Prochlorococcus marinus str. NATL2A: one gene and its partner. The protein of the gene in region 1 binds, or shares a complex with, the protein of each later gene. Links are inferred from orthologs where the notes say so. Each region holds a gene or a part of one and is shown on either strand. Other genes may lie near its edges.

Region 1 (5,815 bases):
TGTAAACCAATCTTGAGGCTTAGTAAATAAATCTGTTAATAGAGCCTCACGTGAATTTTCTTCTGGCTTATATCCATACTCCCATCTTGCTAAGGGAGGTAATGACATCAATATTGACTCCGTTCTTCCATTCGTTTGTAATCCAAAAATGGTTCCTCTATCCCATACTAAATTGAACTCAGCATATCTACCTCGCCTATAAAGTTGAAAGTCTCTTTCTTTGGTTGAAAAACTTTGATTTTTTCGCTTTTTTATTATTGGCTCATAGGAGGGCAGAAATGCCTGCCCGCATGCTTTGGCAAGTGAAAAAAGATTTTCCCAATTCAAAGAATATTCCCCTAGCTCTTTTGCGATTTTAGAGGCCTTCCCATTTGCATTTTGTCCTTTATAAAGCAAGCCGGATCCGTCTTGATAGTCATAAAAGATACCTCCAACTCCTCTAGTCTCATTTCTATGTTTTAGGAAGAAATATTCGTCACACCAAGGTTTGAAAACCTTATGTAGATCTTTGTCAATTGTGTCACATGCATTTTTATGGCATGAGTGAAAGTGACGCGTGTCAGATAGATATGGATAGAAAGGTGTTAAATCAGCCCCTCCCCCAAACCACCAAACAGGCCCTGCTTCGAAATATCTGTAATTAAGATGAACAGTAGGTATGTAAGGACTTTTGGGGTGAAGAACCATTGAGGTTCCTGTCGCAAACCAAGAGTGACCTTTTGCTTCTGGTCTTTGGCTAATGATTGAGGGTGGAAGTTCATTGCCATGTACTTCAGAAAAATTCACCCCTCCCTGCTCAAAGATTTGTCCATCTTTCAAGACTCTTGAGCGTCCACCACCACCCTCTGGTCTCTCCCAAGATTCTTCTAGGAATTTGCCTTCACCATCAATAGTCTCTAAGCCAGCGCAAATTTCATCTTGAAGCTCTAAAACAAGCTTTTTTGCTCGAGCTCTTGAATTGTTTGCCGGTAAATTGGCTTTATCTTGTGAGGAGGACAAAATTAATTGTATTTTGCTTTCTTTAAAAAAATACTTTCAAATGATGCACATTTCACACCAATATTGGAAAAGTTTGTATTGCGAATAGTTTTTACTTATTACTAAAGGCAATATCATTGGATCATGAGGTGGAATATGTGCCGAATTTTTTACTATCATCAAATGTAATAGAAATTAAGAATGCAAACCAACGATAAGGTTTTAAAAGCGTTTCATTCAGTCAAGGATGTCGGAAGTGAACGATCTATTGTGGAACTCGGATGGCTTGAAGTAGTTTCAGTAAAGCCACCGAAAATTGTTGTAAGACTAAATCTCCCTAATTTTGCGATAGCTCAAAGAGGTCAGATGGCAGTTGATATTAGGGAAAGCATTAAGTCATTGGAAGATATAGAAGAAGTACAAATAGAGATAGGTGATTCATCTCCATCTAAAGAGTCTCCTATTGGTCAAGCTGGCCACGGTAGTCAATCTCAGGGATTAACTGCAATACCAAAAGTGAAAAATGTTATCGCTATAAGTAGCGGTAAAGGTGGGGTTGGTAAAAGTACGGTTGCCGTGAATTTGGCTTGTGCTCTAAGTCAAAAAGGTTTTAAGGTTGGCTTGCTTGATGCTGATATTTATGGGCCAAATACGCCGTATATGCTTGGCGTTAGCGAAATAACTCCTGAAGTCAGTGGGTCGGGTGCTGAGCAAAAGATTATTCCCATTGAAACTTGTGGAATTGGAATGGTTTCAATGGGATTATTAATTGATCAAAATCAGCCAGTAATTTGGCGTGGCCCTATGCTTAATGGAATTATTCGACAATTTTTATATCAAGCTTCTTGGGGTGAACGTGATTTTTTAATAGTAGATCTTCCCCCAGGAACTGGAGATGCCCAACTTTCTTTGGCCCAGGCAGTTCCCATGGCAGGTGTGATAATAGTTACAACTCCACAAAATGTATCCCTTCAAGACTCAAGAAGGGGCTTGGCAATGTTTAAACAAATGAATATTCCAGTACTTGGAGTGATAGAAAATATGACCTATTTTATCCCTCCAGATCAGCCACAAAAATCATACAAGATTTTTGGTTCAGGAGGAGGTAGTCAATTAGCTAAAGAGAATAATGTCCCTTTACTCTCTCAAATACCAATAGAGACAGATACTTTTTCAGGCACAGGTAAGGATCTACCTGTCGTTCATACATCTAGAGATTCAATAACAGCAAAAGTATTTTTAGAACTTGCTGGAACTTTGTGTAATGCATTATCTGTTAAACAGTGATTTAAATTAATGATGGGTTTTGGTCGCAATAAAATATCTTCTTTTAAAATAGTAAGAAACAAAAAGATTTGGAGAGATATAGATTTAGTAATTTGGATCGTGCCTTTTATTTTAGTACATTTATCTTGTTTTTTAATTGCGAGCACTCAGAGAAATCTTGGAATTACAGATTGGTATCAACATGCAATTATTGCTTATATAGGTACATTAATTATTTATTTTTTAGCTCAAGTTCCTTTGCAAGATTTACGAAAATATACTCTAACAATATATTTTTTGACTATTTCAACACTTTTATATGTGAATTTTAGTGGTACTTCTGCCTTGGGAGCAAAAAGATGGTTGAGCTTTGCTGGCTTATATATTCAACCCTCTGAGTTTGCAAAATTAACCTTAATACTTGTCTTGGCTTCTATCTTAGATCAAAAAAGGTTTTCAGATTTATCCCATTTAATGAAACCTTTATTCGTTTCCTTTTTGCCTTGGATTTTGGTTTTTATACAACCTGATCTTGGTACATCTCTTGTTTTTGGAGCCATACTTCTTGGAATGTTGTATTGGGCGGGGATGCCATATGAGTGGGCATTTATTATTTTGGCTACTTTGGTTACGGGATTACTTGCATACGTATATCAATTTGGACTTTTTATTTGGATCCCAATCATTGGTTTTTTGTCTTATAAGTCTCTGCCACATCAAAAAAAATTACTAACTTTATTAGTTGTCTTTTTTCATTCATTAATAGCGAAAATCTCTCCTTGGATTTGGGAATCTGTTTTAAGAGATTACCAAAAAGATCGACTAATCCTTTTTCTTAATCCTAGCCAAGATCCTTTAGGTGGTGGATATCACATGCTTCAAAGCAAAATAGGCATTGGATCTGGAGGATTGCTGGGATCAGGTCTGATGCAAGGTCAATTAACTAAATTAAAATTTATTCCAGAGCAACATACAGATTTCATTTTTAGTGCTCTTGGAGAAGAGACAGGCTTTTTAGGAACTTTATTGGTCTCATTTTTATTTTTTATTCTAATCTTGCGATTAATAAAGATAGCTATTGATGCGCGTACTGATTTTGAATCATTGATTGTGATTGGAATAACTTCAATGTTTATCTTTCAAATTATGGTCAATATATTTATGACTATTGGCCTAGGCCCTGTGACTGGAATCCCTTTACCTTTTATGAGCTATGGAAGAACTGCGTTATTTGTCAATTTTATTAGTCTGGGCTTTTGTTTATCAGTGTCTAGACGAGGTCAGTCAGTAAGAAGAAATCTTTGACTAGATACTTTTGCTTAGGTGTTTTTCTAAACGCATTTATTTAGTCAATATAGAGCCTTTAGTATCATTAGGGTTAATACCAATACCATCTTGAGGTTAAGTTTTTTTGTCTATGTAAAGGAAGGAATCCTCACTTTCAGATCAAACATTAGCTTCATTGAATTAGTTAATATTGAAAAGTAAGTTTTTAAGATTCATTTCTCCTTATTAAATCTTTACTCATAGACAAATTAGCTCCTATGAACTTAGTTTTCTAAAGAGATTTTAATTAACTTTTAATTAGGCAACTAAGCAAACCTCACGAGTTTTAACTCTACATTTTATGCTTTTTCATCCTTTAAAATCTAATCAATCAAATGGATTTAAAGGTTTGCATGAGGTTTTTAGGTTCTCGTGAGCACGCCTCTAGTAACTATTAAAGCCTTACAAAGAAGAATGGCTGAGGGTGTTCCTCATGCCACAAGCAGTGAATCCGCAGTAAGGAGAATGTGGTGGGCAGCTCTTGATACTCTTCAGTCAGACATTTTGTTGCCAATGAACCTTACAAGAGGTTTGTGGTTGTCTTCTCCGTTGCCTGCACTCTACGAACCTAAATTACTCAAGAAATTTCAAGGATGGGTGTGGGCACCAAAGGACTTGTTAAATATTTCAAACCCTTCTATGGGGATGTTGCCTCCAAGTAAATCGGCTTCGATGGATTTCCACAATGATTCTGCAGGCTATGAGCGCTTGTCTCTTCTTGAGGAAGATGGAAATGATCCATTACTAATAGTTATTACTCCTGAAATTCAAATAGCTTTGGCTCTGGAAGGTAAATCGCATGAGAGAAAATTATTAATGCGAAGTGATCCCGAGACTCTAAGTGATCTTTTGACACTACTTGATAATAGATTGAATACAGAGAATGTTGAACAAGCAAATAATCTCCGAAATGCACTTGGTGAGATGGGACAGCTAAAAACAAATGATGATTTATCTAAAGTATTTTGGCCTCTATTATCTCAACGTCTAGCAGATATTGCACCAAGTCTAAATATTCAAACTTTGCCAGACAATTTAATTAATGATCACAAATCTAGTTCAAAAAATAGTGAAATTTCCTTGCTAGAGGCATTAACTCATGAAATCAGAACTCCGCTGGCGACAATAAGAACCTTAATAAGATCTCTTTTAAGAAAGCAAGATTTACCTCAAGTAGTTGAAACGCGTTTGAAGCAAATAGATATTGAATGTACGGAACAAATTGATCGTTTTGGTTTGATTTTTAATGCAGTGGAGCTAGAGAGAAGCAAGCCTAAACAAACAAATTTAGCTTTAACCGATTTAGGGCAAATGCTCACAATGCTTTCTCCCGTGTGGAGAAGTCAGTTAGAGCGAAAAGGCTTGACACTTATTCTTGATATCACACAGGATTTACCAAAAGTTTTGAGTGACTCAGAAGGACTTGAATTAATGTTGACAGGTCTTATTGACAGAAACAGTCGTGGATTACAAGTGGGTGGAGAATTAACTTTGAAATTAAGGCCAGCTGGACAGAGACTAAAGCTTCAGATTTTAACCCATCTTACAGCTACTACTCATTCTGGATTATCAGAAAGTGTTTCCAATGAAGAAATTGGACCAGTACTCAGTTGGAATCCAGCTACAGGTAATTTGCAACTTAGTCAGGCTGCAACACAAAGACTTTTGAAAAGCCTTGGTGGACGTCTGACAAATAGGCGAGACAGTGGAATGACGATATTTTTTCCTGTTTCTGAATCAAAAGAACTTGATCTTTAAGGTTAATGTTGACGCGTGTGAAGTTGACGTCTAATGAGTCAAAAGGCACAAAATAAAGTGCTAATTTAAAAATATAAAGAAAAAGTTGATTTAATTGAAAGCATGACCGAAGTATTACCTGGAACACTTCCAAAGCACATTGGTAGCACTGGTGGGTTATTGAACTCCGCTGAAACCGAAGAAAAATATGCAATTACATGGACAAGTAAAACTTCTGGGGTCTTTGAACTTCCAACAGGAGGAGCTGCAGTCATGCACGAGGGTGATAATCTCATGTACTTTGCTAGAAAAGAGCAATGTTTTGCCTTGAATACTCAATTGAGAGGATTTAAACCAAGAATTGAAACAAGTAAAATATATAGAATTTATCCTGGAGGAGATAGAGAATTGCTTTTCCCAAAAGATGGGGTTTTCTCTGAGAAACCTAATGAAGGCCGCTTGAAAGAGGGCTACAACAATAGACGCATCGGTGAAAATCCTAATCCAG
Region 2 (4,601 bases), 1.6 Mb from region 1 along the record:
AGATGGAGTAACAGCAGTTCATCATCGAAAAACCGGAGCGAACTACTAGATCCATTACAAAAATGACATCATCCATTTACACTTCCCTGTTAATTCACAATGTCTAATAAAAAGCTTCTTGTTATAGCTGCTAGTAATGGTGAAAATCTCAAATTAGCAAAAAGATTTCTAGTCGCAGGCAAAGAACTAAATTACTCATGCGAATTACTTGATTTGACAGATTCAAAAAATGATTTGCCTATATTTAATCCACGTAATAATTCAAAAGATAAAGCACCAGAAAATCTAAAGTTAATCAATACTGAAATGGAGAGCCACTCACACTGGGTCATTTGTGCACCAGAATATAACGGCTCAATTCCTCCAATTCTTACAAATGCAATAGCTTGGCTGTCTGTGCAAGGAACAGATTTTCGAAGTTTATTCAACGAACGCCCAATTGCAATTGCAAGTTTTTCAGGAGGAGGATGTATGGAGTTATTACTTTCGATGCGTATTCAATTAACCCACCTTGGGGCTTTAGTCTTAGGTCGTCAATTAGCTACGAATAAATCAAAAGTTGCTGAGGATAAATCAATCAACGCCATTCTAAATCAACTACTACAACTAAATCATCCTAATTAATTCAATATCTAATCTTTACTTCTAATTAACTCATTTTTAGATTTTTGCTCATACCAAGCACGTAGCACTTCTCTTGCCATAGGGAGAGCATGTACTGAACCACCACCAGGAGTATTCTGAGCAAAAGCAACAATAACTATTTCCCCAGAATCATAAGGTGCAAATCCAGCAAACCATGCATGATCAGAACCTCCACTACTATCTTCTGCTGTTCCAGTTTTACCAGCGACGGGAGGAAGAATAGAATGATCTAGATTTATTCCCATACCAGTACCACTAGTTACAACTTTACGAAGCCCACGACGAATTGTTTCAAGTGTTTTGTCTTCTATGTCAACTTTTCTTAAATATTTCTCTGATCTCCAGTTTATATTGGCATCAACTAAATGAGGAGTAATCAAATAACCACCATTTGCAAAAACTGCATATGCTCGTGCTAATTGCAATGGAGTAACTAAAACAACAGATTGACCAATAGATGCACTAGCCATATCCTCTACGATCCAAGGAGTTTCTCCAGGATTTCCCCACCCACGACCCTCAGCAGCCCATTTCTTGTTCCCTACTAAGCCTTTATTTTCATCTATAAAAGTTTCTATGCCAGTGTAATTGTCAAAGCCAAGTTTAGTTGCCGCATCATATAAAGCTTTCGAACCAGAACCAACCCCAACTTGATAAAAAAAAGTATTACTGGAGACTCTAAATGCATCTTCATATCCAATCCAACCAAAACCTCTTTTATTATATTCTGGAAAACAATGACTCCCATAAGTGATACAAGGAACCGTATTTAATTTTTTATTAGCAGGAAATTTACCACTCTCCATCCCTGCTATAGCAGTTATGGGCTTCCACGTACTTCCTGGATCGTATGCATTAAATGCTCTACTCAGAAGAGGAAGATTTGATGACAAAAAAAGATCGTTATATTGTTTATTCGTAAAAGGCTGAGAAAAAAAATTAAGGTCGAAAGTAGGTTGACTAGCAATTGCTCTTATTGCTCCTGTATAGGGATCAATAGCTACTATTGCTCCAGCAATTTTGTCAGATAAAACTTTTTCTGCAGTAAGTTGTAGCTCTAGATCAAGAGTTAATTTGATATCCCTACCAGCTTTTGGTAACTTTAAACCTAGACTGCGTTGAACCGTACCTATTGAATCAATCTCAAGCATTTCACCACCCCATGCACCTCTCAATTGAGATTCAAAAGCGGCCTCTATACCTTTCCGTCCAATTCGATCAGATAGTTTATAACCTCTGTCTGAAAGCTTAGAAAACTCGTCCTGAGTTATCAACTGTGTATAACCCAAAGCATGTGCAGCTAAAGACTTATATGGATAGTTTCTAATTAAACCAATATCAATTTGAGCACCATACAAATTATTCTCTTGTTCTTTAAACCTAATAACCTGCTCCACCGATAAATCAGTTAATAGTACTTTTTTATAAGGAGTGTCATAATTACTTCTATTAAATGCAATTTCTAATTGATCAGTAGAAACATTTAACAAATCAGATAAAGAGTTTCTTAGATCAATCCATTCACTTTTAGTTAGAAGTCTAGGTTGAATAGCTAATGAGTAAAAGAGTTTATTATCGGCAAGAACCACACCATTACGATCTAATAATCTTCCTCGTATTGGTGGATTAGCAATTAGCTTGACTCTATTTTCCTCTGAAAGTTTTTTATAATATGATCCCCTAATTATTTGTATCCAAAAAAGACGCCCAACTGTCACTGAAAAGATTAAACAAATAAACAAAAAGAAAATTAGAGGCTGATTAAAAGCACCTACATGCTTTTTAGAACTTAGATGTAATTTTTCTTTCTTCTTCATCTCTAAAAATCAAGAATATTGACTAATCATGTATATTTAATGAGTCATTACTAATCATACGTCTCAATTGATCTAGATCACTATCAATTCTGTTTAAAGTTGAAACCAAAGAATCATTATCATTACTTTCATAATCAGGATAATTCTCTTCAACAGTTACATCAACTGAAACAACCGGATAACCTAAGCCAGGAATCAATTGGTCAATCTTATCCCTCACTTTCTTAGCCGAGGTTTCGCCATCAGCCTGGAATTCTGAAAATGGATCTTTTAATTTAATTACATCCATTATTTTTTGAAATCCACCAGTTTTCACATTTTTAATAATGCCCATACCAAATGGCAAAGCAGACTCCATTGCAAATAAATGGAAATCCCTTAATTGATCTTTAGCCATAATGGCTTTATTAGTGCTACTTAAGAATACCTGTTTCTGTCGTTGGAAAGTAAGGTGTACAACTATTATTAGAAATACCTATGGACCAACCAGCAAAGATTGACATCACAATTATTGCTGCGAATGGCAAAAAAGCTTGATGAGTAGTTTCAAGAGTTAACCATTCTTTCCAACCTCTTATCAAACGTTCTCTAGCAAATCTATTGCGCTCTTTTGAAGCTTGATTAATTTTTTTCCTAAAAGATTTTTCTACCCAACGTTCAAAAGACTTTTTTTTAGTTACTGCCATTTTTCTCTCTACTTCTAATAATTGCCCTGCAGTAAGATGAGGGTGAAAAGTACTTATTAATTCAAGCGTTTTTAAAAACATTTCAACTGCCGCGTCTTTAATAACCCGCTCTTCGTCTCTAAGAAAAGTCCACTCGACCTCAGGATAAAAACGAGCTCTATTGAGATTAATCTGCTCCTCTGTTAATTGACCAGGCTCTCTCAACCATCTGTCAGTATTGTTGTCAAAGCGTCTCCAATAGAGAAAAGGATTAATGTAAATAACCTTTCCTGAGATAGTAATACTATCCTTCTGCAGCCGTCTGCTTAAATGCGAATCAGTCTGATGTGCAACTGTCAAAAGTAATAGGCCATTGAACTAAGTTATCTTTTTTTTTTGAAATAGACCACCCCCCCGAACAAGATTGCTCAACTTAGGAATCCTCAAATTGATCTAACTTCAAAAGGTACAGATAGAATTTATTTTGATCACTTCCAATCTAATTCTCTATTTTTTATTTGACAGGGATTCTAATTCGCATAATTTCAAACTAATTTTCTAGCAAACGATACCCAAATTCTTATAATAACAAGTATCTTCTTAAATCAGTTTGTGCAAAATAACAATTATTCAGTTATGTTCATTGCGAACATACTCAAACAAAAACAATGCTACGTAAGCAAGAGAAAAATGCTGTCACAAGAGGAGTGATCCTTGCTATTGGTTGGGGATGGGGTTTAGATAGATTTTATGAAGGTGACAAAAAAGGAGGGATTCTCTCAATTATTGGCTGGGGAATTGTATTCACAAGTTTTCTTTACTTGAAATGCTCAGGGATCGAATACGTCGATGGTGTAAAAGATTACTCTAGTTATAGCCCAAACCCTCTCATAGTTCTTCCGTTAATTGCTGGTTTATATGGAATCTATTTAATTCTCAGAAAAGGTTTTAGATTAGCAAAACAGTTTGAGAACGCAGAAGAATAAATTAATCTTGCAAGTCACAAAACAATTAAATCTCATGATCTAAATCATTTTGTTTTTTAGTAGTGACAAAAAGTCCTCATTAGAGTAGAAAGAAATTAACAGGACAACTCCTCACACAATCGTTCTGTTAAATAAAGCACCCGACTTATTGTAAGCAGGGTGTTTTTTAATGACTACTTTTGCAAATTGTGACATGTGCCACAAGATAGACCAGCCTTCTAATATTTGAGTTTTTCATTAGCTTAGTAAATATATAACTGTGAAGAGTTGAGATCCTGCGCAGTGGAAACAAGGAAACACTTGTGCCTGATCTTAAAAAAACCGTCTTGTTCAGAATGGGGCGGTTTTTTGTGCTTATTTTGATTTAGAAAAAGCAAAATCCAAAACAAGTAATGAGAACGGTATTCACGACAATTATTGAAATAAATTCACCAACAAATCAATTAATTTAAGGAATTAACTAATTTACAAATGACCGAAGAGAATAA

What was found.
Region 2: the proteins of rodA (region 1) and mrdA are in contact, whole or in part, in a crystal structure (PDB 6PL5), measured with the Thermus thermophilus proteins. The link is inferred for Prochlorococcus marinus str. NATL2A from one-to-one orthologs. Residues at the interface, in WP_223903423.1 of Thermus thermophilus: Phe161, Val165, Phe168, Val169, Leu172, Pro198, Tyr199, Glu202, Tyr211, Arg212, Asp213, Gln220, Val221, Gln223, Ser224, Ile226, Ala227, Ile228, Gly229, Ser230, Gly266, Phe267, Val270, Leu274, Tyr277, Gly278, Leu281, Phe285, Leu289, Arg297; in WP_223903432.1 of Thermus thermophilus: Arg4, Ile5, His6, Leu8, Ala9, Phe12, Ala15, Leu16, Leu19, Gly20, Arg22, Ala23, Trp24, Leu26, Gln27, Val28, Tyr31, Tyr34, Leu36, Leu43, Thr45, Asp47, Lys156, Gln157, Gly158, Ser160, Val184, Leu201, Glu202.

Annotation. Positions count from the first base shown.
Region 1 is NC_007335.2:1,638,701-1,644,515, reverse strand. Bases 1,542-4,411 are described here. They hold rodA (rod shape-determining protein RodA), read left to right. Parts: upstream 1,542-2,274; coding sequence 2,275-3,549; downstream 3,550-4,411. Other genes in these bases: PMN2A_RS09015 (sensor histidine kinase), read left to right, coding at 3,943-4,411; PMN2A_RS09025 (Mrp/NBP35 family ATP-binding protein), read left to right, coding at 1,542-2,265. In the rest of the region: hemF (oxygen-dependent coproporphyrinogen oxidase), read right to left, coding at 1-999; more of PMN2A_RS09025, read left to right, coding at 1,180-1,541; more of PMN2A_RS09015, read left to right, coding at 4,412-5,328; psaD (photosystem I reaction center subunit II), read left to right, coding at 5,431-5,815. UniProt on the Escherichia coli protein: Peptidoglycan polymerase that is essential for cell wall elongation. Also required for the maintenance of the rod cell shape. Functions probably in conjunction with the penicillin-binding protein 2 (mrdA).
Region 2 is NC_007335.2:44,664-49,264, reverse strand. The notes cover bases 48-3,008. They hold mrdA (penicillin-binding protein 2), read right to left. Parts: upstream 2,463-3,008; coding sequence 633-2,462; downstream 48-632. Other genes in these bases: PMN2A_RS00230 (hypothetical protein), read right to left, coding at 2,876-3,008; PMN2A_RS00235 (hypothetical protein), read right to left, coding at 2,485-2,859; PMN2A_RS00245 (NADPH-dependent FMN reductase), read left to right, coding at 100-624; PMN2A_RS00250 (diflavin flavoprotein), read left to right, coding at 48-49. Outside these bases: more of PMN2A_RS00250, read left to right, coding at 1-47; more of PMN2A_RS00230, read right to left, coding at 3,009-3,487; PMN2A_RS00225 (hypothetical protein), read left to right, coding at 3,796-4,113; PMN2A_RS00220 (hypothetical protein), read left to right, coding at 4,585-4,601. UniProt on the Escherichia coli protein: Catalyzes cross-linking of the peptidoglycan cell wall. Responsible for the determination of the rod shape of the cell. Is probably required for lateral peptidoglycan synthesis and maintenance of the correct diameter during lateral and centripetal growth.